DNA from 3 places in the Peribacillus sp. YIM B13482 genome. Region 2 is predicted to be linked to each of the others. Evidence: riboswitches for the same ligand, from Rfam matches in the RefSeq annotation. Region 2 holds a riboswitch; each other region holds the start of a gene.
The links. Region 2 has a riboswitch for preQ1 ahead of queC (7-cyano-7-deazaguanine synthase QueC). Riboswitches for the same ligand answer to the same signal wherever they lie in the genome.

Region 1: it holds a riboswitch for preQ1, as region 2 does, so the genes downstream of both, queF (preQ(1) synthase) here and queC (7-cyano-7-deazaguanine synthase QueC) in region 2, are expected to answer to the same signal.
Region 3: it holds a riboswitch for preQ1, as region 2 does, so the genes downstream of both, ACFX4L_RS15330 (QueT transporter family protein) here and queC (7-cyano-7-deazaguanine synthase QueC) in region 2, are expected to answer to the same signal.

The regions. Positions count from the first base shown of each region.
Region 1 is NZ_JBHZPF010000011.1:52,361-56,619, reverse strand. It holds gene ACFX4L_RS08155 (aspartate kinase) at 1-955, opposite strand, end outside; gene queF (preQ(1) synthase) at 1,159-1,659, opposite strand; PreQ1 riboswitch class I at 1,766-1,811, opposite strand; gene ACFX4L_RS08145 (DMT family transporter) at 1,940-2,797, shown strand; gene ACFX4L_RS08140 (BA3454 family stress response protein) at 3,098-3,232, shown strand; gene ACFX4L_RS08135 (YfmQ family protein) at 3,508-3,957, opposite strand.
Region 2 is NZ_JBHZPF010000014.1:4,939-9,197, forward strand. It holds gene ACFX4L_RS09345 (TetR/AcrR family transcriptional regulator) at 1-437, shown strand, start outside; gene ACFX4L_RS09350 (DUF4260 domain-containing protein) at 491-838, shown strand; gene queE (7-carboxy-7-deazaguanine synthase QueE) at 901-1,629, opposite strand; gene queD (6-carboxytetrahydropterin synthase QueD) at 1,622-2,092, opposite strand; gene queC (7-cyano-7-deazaguanine synthase QueC) at 2,092-2,757, opposite strand; PreQ1 riboswitch class I at 2,813-2,855, opposite strand; gene ACFX4L_RS09370 (methyl-accepting chemotaxis protein) at 3,041-4,259, shown strand, end outside.
Region 3 is NZ_JBHZPF010000031.1:1,317-5,575, forward strand. It holds gene ACFX4L_RS15315 (DUF3892 domain-containing protein) at 72-368, shown strand; gene ACFX4L_RS15320 (hypothetical protein) at 453-1,265, opposite strand; gene ACFX4L_RS15325 (YbaK/EbsC family protein) at 1,479-2,000, opposite strand; PreQ1 riboswitch class I at 2,160-2,204, shown strand; gene ACFX4L_RS15330 (QueT transporter family protein) at 2,211-2,696, shown strand; gene ACFX4L_RS15335 (TVP38/TMEM64 family protein) at 2,818-3,474, shown strand; gene ACFX4L_RS15340 (PAS domain S-box protein) at 3,590-4,259, shown strand, end outside.

The DNA of each region.
Region 1 (4,259 bases), on a different contig from region 2:
GGTTCATCAAATATTTGCTAATGTAAATACTGCAAAATCCTTTATCACTTGCAATCCCAATAACCGGCCCATTCGTATTATCCCGTGAACTTACAATGCGGGTCCCTTGTGCAGCCGGATTGTTTGTATTTTGTATATGGACTGGTATTCCCGCACGGAATGCAGGAATCAACGCCTCATCATGAAATACCGAGAAACCGGCATAAGAAAGCTCCCGCATTTCACGATAGGTTAATTCCCTGATTCCCTTCGGATTGGAAACCACATTTGGATTCACCGCATAAACGGCATCCACGTCCGTAAAGTTCTCATACAAATCGGCTTTGACCCCATTCGCAAGAATCGAACCCGTAATATCGGAACCGCTTCTTGAGAATGTTAAAACCTCACCATCTAACGTGTATCCGAAGAACCCTGGGAATACTACGATTCCTGGCTCATCACGTAGAGCATATAACCGATCATACGATTCTGGCATCACCTGGGTAAATCCATCTTCATCCGTTACGATCAAGCCAGCCTTCTTTGGATTTATATACTGAGCCTCTACACCACGGCTTTGAAAATAACCTGCAACCAGCTTCGCATTATTATCCTCGCCACTGGCCATTAAAGCATCCAAATAGCGCTTCGGGTTAGATTGGTCTCCATGCAACAGTGCTTTTAGATTTCCATGAATCCCAGTGATGACCTCCTCGGATATATCCAGCTCTTCAGCAATGCTCGCATAGCGGGATACCACATCTTCTATCAAATGCTCTCCGTTATCCCCGCGCAGCTGCTGTTCCGCAGCCTCAATCAATAGATCCGTCACCTTTATATCATTTGAATTGCGTTTCCCTGGAGCCGAAACGACAACAATCTTCCTCTCTGGATCAGCAACTACAATTTCGAATACCTTTTTCAACTGTTCTCCTGACGCAAGTGAACTTCCGCCAAACTTTGCAACTTTCATCACGACATCCCCTATTTTTGAAAATATTCTGTCAAAATTAACTCTTCCTATTATTACGTTTTTTCACGAAACAATCAAGTGGTAATTCCGTTTCAGGAGGACATTTGTGTTTTTAAAAAATACAAAATAGTGAGTTTACTGAATGAGAATAACAAAAACCCAAAAAAAGACAACGGCATAAGCCAGTTGTCTTTTTCTAATCATTAGCGATTATCCACCGTTTCCGGGTATAAGTCATGATTCATCAAGCGGTAATCCGCCATTTCCTCATACTTCGTACCTGGTTTACCATAATTTGTGTAAGGATCGATGGAAATTCCGCCCCTAGGTGTAAACTTGCCCCAGACTTCAATATATTTGGGATCCATTAACTCGATTAAATCATTCATGATGATGTTCATGCAGTCTTCATGGAAATCACCATGATTACGGAAGCTGAATAAATAAAGTTTCAATGACTTGCTTTCCACCATCTTCACACTTGGAATATAGCTGATGTAAATGGTCGCAAAGTCCGGCTGGCCCGTTATTGGACATAAGCTAGTGAATTCCGGGCAATTGAATTTGACGAAATAATCCCGGTTCGGATGCTTGTTATCGAATGATTCCAGAATTTCAGGCGCATAGTCAAATGTATATTTTGTCCCTTGATTCCCAAGCAGTGTGATATCTTTTTTTAATTCTTCTTCTTTTCTTCCAGACATAAAAAGTCCTCCTCATCCACGTTTGTCAGGGGAGATTCATAAAATGGGCCTCTATATAACAAAAACCATATCTCCTCAAAGATATGGTTGATTCGCAAAAAAAATCAAAGCCATAGTTTTTTTAAGAGGGTGAAGCTATGAACCTCTCCCGTTTATCGGGAAATATTTTAAAATTGTCATAGTAAATATAGAAAAAAATATTTAATCTGTCAATCTACTTTTTATTTTAGTTTGATTCCTACACGTATTCGGCTTAAAATGTAGAAGAAGTTTATCCTACATGAAGGAAGAGATTAAAGCAATGTGGATTTTTGCGGCTCTTATCACCAGTTTATGTTTCGGAATCAATAACAGCATTTTTAAATGGAGTAGCGGAAAGGGTTACTCAAAGGTACATATCCAATTTTTCTTTTATTTTACCGCCTTCATCATGGCACTTTTATATAGCGGATTTGTAGATGGTTTGACTACTAACTGGCTATCCATCTTGCTTGGTGGAGCCATTGGTGTACTGAACGCTAACGGTAATATCCAGATGGCAAGCGCCTTTGAAAAAGGGCCGGCAAGTTTGACATCACCACTGATCGCAGCAAATGCAATATTTCCCATCCTCTGTGCTGCATTAATTTTTCATGAGCATATTTCTTCGCTGCAGTGGAGCGGAATTGTCTGCATGCTGCTCGCTACCCTTGTCATTCAGTATACACCTAATGCTAAGGGCAATCATCAATATTTACCTTGGATGATGCACACATTATTTGCGATTTTCTCATTTGGTGTGCTAGGTATCTTAATGACGACATCAACCCGTCTTCATTTAAACTCCCTTGATATCCTAGTATCAATGTATGGTGGCGGAACACTTTATCTCATTTCGGCATTAGCCATCAAGAATGAGAAGATTAAGTTAATGGAAGTGAAAATTGGATCACTCGTAGGATTATTAAGCATCATAGCCTATGGATGTTATTTCTTTGCATTAAATACTGGAATCGCCAGCATCATCTTCCCTGTCGTCAGCCTGAACTGTTTAGTTGTCGTATTCGCTGGTTGTTATTTATTCAAAGAAAAACTTAAATCCTATCAAATTGCCGGCGTACTTGCAGCATTAATCGGAATTATCTTAACTAAAATATGAATAGTTAATTTTACAAAAACAACCTGGCTGTTATACGCACACAAGCCAGGTCGTCTTTATATAGCCGCAAAAAAGGGTATGGTCTGACCCCAATACACAAGCCTTGTACACATAAAAATAAATCAGGAAATGGAGTCTGTCAAAAAAAAGTGTTGACATCCCCTTCTAAATATCAGATAATTTTGAATATTAGTTCTCCACACTTTGCTACTTCGCAATGTTTGAAAAGTCTTCCCCTACGGGTATAAAAGAAGTAGGTACAACCACCTCATTACTGAACCAAGAAAGGAAAGATGTATAATGGTAAAAGTTACAGTAACAGTTGATTTCCAAGGAAAATCTTATCAAACTAACGTCCTTACTAAACCAGGTACTAATCAAGAAGAAATATTACAACAAGCCCTTAATCAAGTGGAAAAACAATGGAAAGCTTAAAAAAGCAGGCATCGCTTTAGATACCTGCTTTTTTTATTACCCTTTTAGACATAATCATCAAAATTACTTTTCGCATTTAAATCCAGATTTATTGTATTTCATTTATAGTATTCTAATGAATTTTGTTCTATTCAAAGAACTCCTCGATAACGATTTTCCCCTAAATCCACTTTTAATAGCTTTTTTCATATGATACCAATTTAAATGCGTCAGTTTGTGAACATTAAACTCTCAATCTGAATCAGAAAAAAAGAGCGACTTTGTTTATGTTCCTTTTAAACTACATCCCTTATTAATGGCATTGAACGTTCTTGAAGGCTATTGGAGAGCAGACTATACGCAACTACTTTCTTCTTGTACTGTTTAACTACATCCACGTGGTCGTTGTAAATGTACAAAAATAACCTAACATCCTTCTTGCCTTTTTTAGTATCAATGACTAATGGAGCCCCACTGTTCTCTGGATGTAAAAATAATTGTTCGTTACCCGGAAATATATGATTCTTTTTCAAAAATTTAGCTTTGTTGAAATAATTAATAACTTGAGTTTTTTCTTCACCTTCCAACCGTTTTCCGTCAAAGGTTACGGTGGCATTCGCATCACTAAGTTCTGAATGCATTTCAAATTTGCTGAGAATCCAATTCACTGCATCTGTTGGAAGACAGGTAACTAATAATTTAATCAAACTTATGATAATTGTCAAAATCAAAACCGGCAATGTCATATTCATCATCTCCGCTAAGGCATAGTTAACTACTATATCACTTATTATATCAAAAGAGCGGAAAGCTTTTCTTAGGAAATGTGTCCGTTCTATTAACGTTTAACTATTGGTGAATATAAAAACTTTATACTAACTTAATCATCTTGATCATCTAATTTCAAAAATGGATCTTTTTGTTTACGCTAAAATTATTTTTTATAGATATATCCAATATCACGTTTGAATTTGAGTCTCATTTTCAATATATCTAAATGCAAAAAGTCCACCGTACCCCATTATAATACAGGATACACAATAAATTA
Region 2 (4,259 bases):
ATGGAGCCATCTATTATCACTTTAAAAATAAGGCAGAAATATATTATAGTTTGGTGAAAACGGATTTTTCCGTTTTAAATCATTTAATCGATGATATCACCATGTCGGAAAATGACCCTTCTCAAAAAATCGAAAAGATTTTATTATGCTTCATTGAGTTTGGTTTAACACAACAGAATCATTATTCCATCATGTTTTTATCCAAGGAAAAAGAAATTCAGCAGTTACTTCAATTCGATTCTAATAAAACCTATGAAAAGCTAATCCAATCCTTGACAGAATTAACCGACAACAAACTGAATCCTGCATCCATATGGTCCATTTTCCTTTCCCTTCACGGATTCATAACTTTTTATATCAATTCTGAACTATCCTATCCAGATGTAAAAGGTTTAGCTTATTTTCACGTGAAAAATATCATCAAGAACATTGTTTGATTTTTCACTAAAATTATTGACCAATGGTTAATTAAATTTTGGGAGGTTGGAAAATGGTAAAGAAATTCCTTCATATCGAAGGACTCATGGTCCTTTTAGCGATGATTTACATCTATTCGTTATATGAATTCAGCTGGTGGATTTTCCTTTTATTTATTTTATCGCCTGATGTTTCCATGTTGGCCTATCTAATTGATGATCGAGTTGGAGCAAAGGTTTATAACCTATTTCACACTTATACCCTGTCCATTTTCATGATTTTGCTAGCCATTTTTCTAAAGTCTGATGCGCTTATGATGATCGGGTCAATTTGGACCGCACATATTGGAATGGATCGGTTATTTGGGTATGGCCTTAAATACACATCATCCTTCAAAGCTACACACCTTCAAAAGGTATAGGTAGCTTTCCATATGTAAAAGGCAGTGTGATTACGCATCACACCGCCTTCTGTCTCTGATCTTTACACGCCTCGCTTGTTGCCCCATATATAAGTATGAAGCTGTGGCAGCACTTTCACATCATTCAATTCATCATCGGCTATCACTTTATCAATTAGCTCCTCGTATTTTCTCAAAAGCCCGCTGATCAATTGACGATCATCCGCCGTACTGCTGTCGTCATTGCCGACCTGCAGATAAAAAGGAATATCGGGGTAGCGGCCATGTACATTTTTAGCATATTGATAATCCTCTTCGTTAAAGACGACTACCTTCAATGAGACATGGTTTTCAGGGTTTCGATTGGCAAGGTTCGATATGATTTGGTCGAGCACCGTAAAGTCCGTGTTCATTTTTGAACTCGGCGGCTTAGGAGAAATAGTCAATTCATCAATATCGAGAAACCAATCCTGCCATCTGCTCCCTTGTGTTTCGACACCTATTTTCATTTTATTTTCATGTAGGATCGCTACCAGGCTGTTTAAGTTTTTCAGCAGTGCCGGGTTTCCGCCTGATATCGTCACGAAGGAAAAACCGGCACCCCCAATCCGCTTCAGCTCATCCCATATTTCCTCGGCAGTCATTTGGACGGTATCTTCCTTACCGGTGCCATCCCAAGTAAATGCGGAATCACACCAGGCACATGAATAATCGCAGCCAGCCGTCCGAACGAACATGGTTTTTTGGCCAATGACCATTCCCTCACCTTGGATGGTCGGTCCGAAGATTTCCATAACCGGGAGTTTACTCACTTTCCATCCACTCCCGTCTGGCTTCGGCATAGCTTGTCGGCGTTTCGTATAGTCGAACGAATTCGACCCTAGCACCCTCATATTCCTTTAATGAAAGGGCTTCGGCCATTTTTTCATAAATCCAGACAACCATATTTTCAGCCGTAGTGTTCATGAGCGGCAAGGTTTCATTCAAATAACGATGATCAAGGTGGATTTCAATTTCATTTTTCCATATATCCTTGATGTCCCCGAAATCTATCATCAAACCGCGTGAATCCGTGTACCCGCTCAATCCGAAAATGACCTTATACGTATGGCCATGCAAGTTCTTGCATTTTCCTTCATAGTCATGTAGATGGTGTGCTGCGTCAAAGGTAAATTCCTTACTGACCATGACCCTTTTAGTTGTATATTTCAATTGGCTGCGCTGAATATCTTGATCTATTTTTTGGAGTTTATCTACTATAGTAAAACCGTACATCACGAAAGCACCTTCCGTCTGCTTACATAGTCATCCAATCCTTTTTTCCGCAACTTACATGCCGGACAATCTCCACAGCCGTCTGATATGATTCCGTTATAGCAAGTCAGGGTCTTTTCGCGGACAAAGTCGAACGCGCCAAGCTGATCGGCAAGCTCCCATGTTTCCTCTTTATTAAGCCACATAAGCGGCGTATCAATCACGAATGACTGGTCCATCGACAAGTTCAAGGTCACATTCAACGATTTAATGAATACATCCCGGCAGTCCGGATATCCGCTGAAATCCGTTTCACAGACACCGGTGACAATATGTTTAGCGCCAATCTGACTGGCCAACACTCCGGCAAACGATAGGAACAGTAAATTCCGCCCTGGTACGAACGTCGACGGCAATTCCCCGTCTTCCCCGTCCTCCACTGCAATGTCACTTCTCGTCAAAGCATTCGGTGCCAGTTGGTTCAGCAGCGACATATCAAGGATATGATGGTTCACGCCCAATTCCTTGGCAATCTCTTGAGCGCATTCGATTTCCAAGCTGTGCCGCTGATTATAATCAAACGTCACCGCTTCCACTTCCTCATATCTCTCCATCGCCCAGAACAGGCACGTCGTACTGTCCTGACCTCCGCTAAACACAACCACTGCCTTTTCTTTCTTCTTCATTTCTATAAAACTCCTTTTTACGGAAAAAAACAGCACCCTAAGAAAAGAGCACTGTTTCTCCTTAGTTTTTTTGAGAGGGTAGCTAGAACCTCTTCCGCCATAATGCGGAATATTATATTTTTCCAAGTCAATAGTAACTTGAAAACGAGAAGAAATCAAGATGTTTGGATTATGGAAAATCACACCTAACGGAAAACTTGGTTATCTTCTCATCTGCTTAAATAACCCATTATTTATCCGATAAAAAAGAGTGAATAAAATATCGATAAAGGGGTTCATTAATTTGAAAAGTATTAAAGGAAAGATATTGGCAGCATTTTCACTCATCATATCTTTGTGTATCATCTTAGGAGCATTTAATATTTATAGCAGCAATAAGTCACTTGTACATTCCAAAGATATTATTAGCCAAAAATTGCCGATTCTAATTGATGAAGAACAACTACTCAATAATGTTGCACAAAGAAGCGCACTCGCAAGAGGCTATATTCTATTTGGCGACGAAAGTAATAAAGAGAAGTTCTTAAAATATACCGAAGAAAGCAAAGTCATTCAGGAGGATCTTTTAGCCTTAAGTGATTCTGAAAAAACGAAGGAATTGATTGAGAAAAGCGTGGATTGGAGAACGATTATTATAGACCGCGTATTTACACAATATGATCAAGGAAATGAAGAACGTGCTATAGAAATACTAAAGGATGAAGTTGCACCAATAAGCAATGAATTGATGGATGGGTTTAGAGAGCTGGCTTCCGAACGCGAAAAAACGATTGTCTCTTCAGGTGAAACCGTCATCGCAAGCGGGAAATCGGTTAAGACTACAAGTATCATCATATCCATTGCGGCAGTCCTTATCGGCCTTGTGCTTGCACTTGTGACTGCAAACCTCATTACCACCCCCCTCCTTAAAGTCAGGGACAGGATGAAAATGGTTGCTGACGGAAAACTGAATCATGAGCCCCTGGAGCAAAAGTCAAATGATGAAATGGGTGAATTAACGGTATCCGCCAACCAAATGCAGAAAAACCTTCGTGATACGATTGAAAAAATGCTGGTTGTATCCGAATCCGTTTCCAACCAAAGCGAGGATCTGACTCAATCAGCAAATGAAGTGCAACAGGGCAGCAAACAGATTGCGACTACCATGTACGAACTTTCGGAAGGCTCGGACTCACAAGCCAACCGGGCAGCTGAAATGGTCCGCATGATGGATGATTTCACCGGCAAGATCGAGCAGGCCCATCTTGAAGGAATGGAGGTATCTCAAAGTCCGACCGAGATCCTATCCTTGACCAAGGAGGGCACCACTTTAATGCGCAGTTCGGTCCAACAAATGCAAATGATTGACGGAATTGTCAAAAATGCCGTCGGGCAAGTGAAAAGGCTCGATTCTCAATCACAGGAAATCTCACAGCTTGTGCAGGTCATCAAAGATATATCCAATCAAACCAACCTATTGGCGCTGAATGCAGCCATAGAAGCTGCACGCGCTGGTGAACATG
Region 3 (4,259 bases), on a different contig from region 2:
AAGTCGGACGAAATCCGGTTTGTATATTGCAGACCAAATAGCTCACCCTATAAATAGGAGGTGTCTAAAACATGGACCAATTTGAAAAAGCCTATGAATCCTATAAACAGCAAGGAACACCGCAAGCAAACCAACTTGATTCAGCTGGAAAAGAAGAAATCATCGCCGTAAGGAAAAATGAAGAGGACAATATTATCGCCATCAAGACGGACTCCGGCCGCGAGCTCGACTACCCCACTGCCCTTTCGGAAGCCAAAGCAGGCAACCTGGCCAATGTTGACGTCTTTCATAAATATGGCCGTGACATATTGCGGAGTGAGCCCGATGGGATAAAAGAAAATAACCTGGATCAACTACCGGAGTTTTGAGTTTACGGGGAAACTGCCTGATATGGGCAGTTTTTTTCTGTCTGGATCTAAACGATAAAAAAGAACCAGCTAATAGCCGGATCCTTATTTTTCATACTGATAGGATTCAGAGATTTCGAGCAGTTGGCCACAGGACTCGACAACCTCAATGATTTCCATCCACGACATGTCCAGACCCAGTTCATTAGCATGGGAAATCTTATCACGTAATTTCCGGATGGCATTTGCATCCTTTTTCCCTTTACTTTTTGAAGGGATTTGGAAGAAACACCTCAGTTGTTTATCCTTATGTATGATGTCGAATTTATCACTGATTTGCAGGCACTCTATTAAATTGATATCTTCATTTTTATCGATTCTCCTCCTATATAATTCGGTTGCTTTTTCTAAACGGTCTTCGCTGATCATTGGATGCCAGGTGCCATCGCCAAATCTATCCATGATGATATCGCTCATCCTCATTTCCAATAAGGTAATATATCCGAATATGAGCATCCTGATTGGAGGCTTTTGAAGGTCGGCATGGGTGATCAACTTTTTAATTGAATTATTCTCCAATACGAACACCCTTGTTTTATTCTTAAAAATATGGAGAAGCTGGATCAAAGGGGTTGAATCCGAAACCATTTCCCTTGGTGAAAAATTTCTTAAATATTCCGAAACGCTCCCTTCACCTAGTTCTTCCCTATCTATATATCCGATGATTTCTCCTTGATCTTGCACTGCCAATATATCAAAATTCTTTTTTTCCAGAGCTTTCTGGATATCCAGCGCCAGATCGTTTTTATGGCAAAACTCAAGCTCCTGGGCTATGCTCTTTACCGTAATATTTTCTTCATAAAGAGTTTTAAGACTAAGATAGCTGCTATTGCTTTTTCCATGGCTTCCAATTAACATCTTTCATCCTCCGCTTATGAACTTTCTGCACGTTTTACCAATCACGAACCGCTTTAAGAGCGATTGCCTCTTCAAAGTTTTGGAGCAATCGCATTCGAACAAGTTTATAAGGCTTTAACCGCTAACTGAATAATAAAATGTCCATGTCATCAATAAATAAAGTCCACTAAGTGGACTCAATCCCATTCATCTGGATCTTTTTGGCACCATAAATCAAATGCCATCAACAGCATTGCCTACCGCCGTTTCCTCATTCCCCTCTCCTTCCCAAGCCTTACAAACATCCACCCAACCCTTTGCTCCTGAATATTCAAATAATTCTGCGAGTGTAAGTTCTATTGCAGAGTTCGTACTGCCGCATGCCGGGAACAATGACTCAAAGCGCTTCATTGATACATCAAGAAAAACATCTAGATCGTTTGCAAGTCCAAATGGGCAAACTCCTCCGATGGCATGGCCCGTTTGTTCGAGCACTTCCTCAGGTGATAACATTCGTGCTTTGAATCCGAACACCTGACGAAATTTCTTATTATCCACTTTTGCGTCCCCTGCCGCTACAACCAAAATAGCATGTTCACCTTCCCCCCTAAAGGAAAGAGTCTTAGCGATCCGTGCTGGGATAACGCCGATGGTAACTGCTGCCTCAATCACCGTAGCACTCGATGTTTCGAACTCCATTACATCGCCTTCCCGGTCCCATTGTTTAAAATGGCTTTTGACACTCTCGATACACATATAATTTTCACTCCTTTGAAGTTCATACAAAAATAATATCATCCTTCATTACAATAAATCAAAACCCTTTTGGACTTCCCCTGCCTTATAAATACAACCATTCTTTACAAATTGACCAAACAAGCTTACATGAGATACTATTAATCTTCGGGCAAAAGCCTTAACGTGGTTCGTAACCATCCCACGATAAAAAACTAGGGAGAGAGTAAAATGAATGTTCGTACACTCGTGATAAACGGGTTATTGGCTCCCTTGTATGTGGCGGTCTCATTGGTGTTTAAACCAATTGCTTTTGAGATGTTCCAATTTCGTGTACCGGAAATGTTGAATCATCTGATTGTATTCAATAAAAAGTATATCTACGGTATCGTGGGCGGCGTCTTCATATCTAATCTGCTTTTTTCGCCGATGGTGCCATTTGATTTGATTTTCGGGGTAGGGCAATCCGTACTCGCCTTATTGCTTGTCATTTTTGTATCTCGGTCCATAAAAAGCATTAAAGGACGAATGATCGCCACGATTATCTTTTTCACATTCACAATGTTCTTAATTGCAATTGAACTGAACCTTGCCTTTGGCTTACCATTCTGGTTAAGTTGGATGACCACGGCTGTTGGTGAGTTCGTTGTCCTCTTGATTGGTGCGCCAATTATTTATGGAATGAACAAAAGAATTCAGTTTGAAAAGTGGCTATAAAGGAATCTTCGCGTCGTTAACCCACTATAATGTAAACAGAGCTGTCTGCATCATGCGACAGCTCTTTTTTCACCAATGAACTTGAAAATGATAAACTATTAGTCAGAATGGTGGTGACCCTTTGAAAAAAGTCCTGACTTTAACCGGTCTATTGGTAATGGTATTATTTATTTTTTTAAATGCAGAATTATTTACTTTGATTTGGAAAAGTGACTTGGATTCAGTTATTGGCATATTGATGGAAAACTTATTGCTTACATTTATTGTGACATTCGTATTGATGTTTGTCCAAAATTCATTTACAATCATCCCCTTAATATTGCTCCTGACTATCAATGTCACGATATTCGGATTCATATATGGCTACCTATGGAGTTGGTTTACAAGTGTTGTTGCGTCAGGGTTTATTTTTTATGCAGCAAGAAACTGGTTTCAGGAACTTCTTTTAAAGAAGATGGGCAAAAAGTGGCAAGAAACTGTTGTAGAGCATGGTTTCATGTACGTTTTTACCGGCAGGATTTTCCCGCTTATCCCAACAAGTTTAATTAACTTGGCAGCTGGAGTCAGCACCGTCACTTTCAAGGATTTTTTATTTGCGACGGCACTAGGCAACCTTATATACTTTTTCTTCCTATCTCTAATCCCATATGGATTCCTATCCGTTGAAATGAACCAATATACGCTAGCTGCACTTGCACTCCTTTTCTTACTATTTTTCATTATCTATAAGCGTGCAAAAAAGAAAAAGAAACTATCCTTATTCAGAAAAAACAGGTGACCGCATTGGCCCCTGTTTTTTTATTTAGGATTCTGCATATATTTTTTTTCGATAGTTTGTTAAAATGTGTATGTAATTTTACCTTTGAAATGTCTTAAAATCAGGGAGAATCTCCATGTCCAAACGCTCCATTTTAGCAATTTATATCCTATCCGGGATTCTTACACTAGTCGTGTTCGACTATTTTTTAACTACAAATATCCATAACAAAGAGTTCTTCATTCAACTTCAAAGAGCGGAAGGCATTTTTTTCCTTTTATCTATAGGCTTGATCTTATACCTTTACTTAGCTAAAAGGGAAGAATTCAAACAATTAAAAGAAGCGGAACAACGTCGGCGTACCCTCATCAATTCAATGGTGGATTTCGTTAACTTCAAGGATGGTGATGGCCGATGGCTTGAATCCAATGCCTTCGGGCTGCAATTATTTCAATTGGAGCATGTAGACTATAAAGGAAAAAAAGACAGAGAACTCGCAGAATACTCCGAATTTTATAAAGAGGCGTTGATATACTGTGAAGGTTCCGATGAAGAAACGTGGGTAAAAGGGGAAATCACAAGATGTGAGGAAATCATCCCTCTTCCCGACGGCAATCACAAGACCTTTGATACAATCAAAGTTCCTCTGTTCAATGAGGATGGTTCACGAAAAGGCTTAGTCGTCATTGGCAGGGATATTTCTGAAAGGGTTGTCGCGGAGAAACAATTATTCGATAGTGAACAACGCTATAAATCATTGTTTGAACACAATCCTTATCCGATGCTGATGCTTGATTTAAACGGAT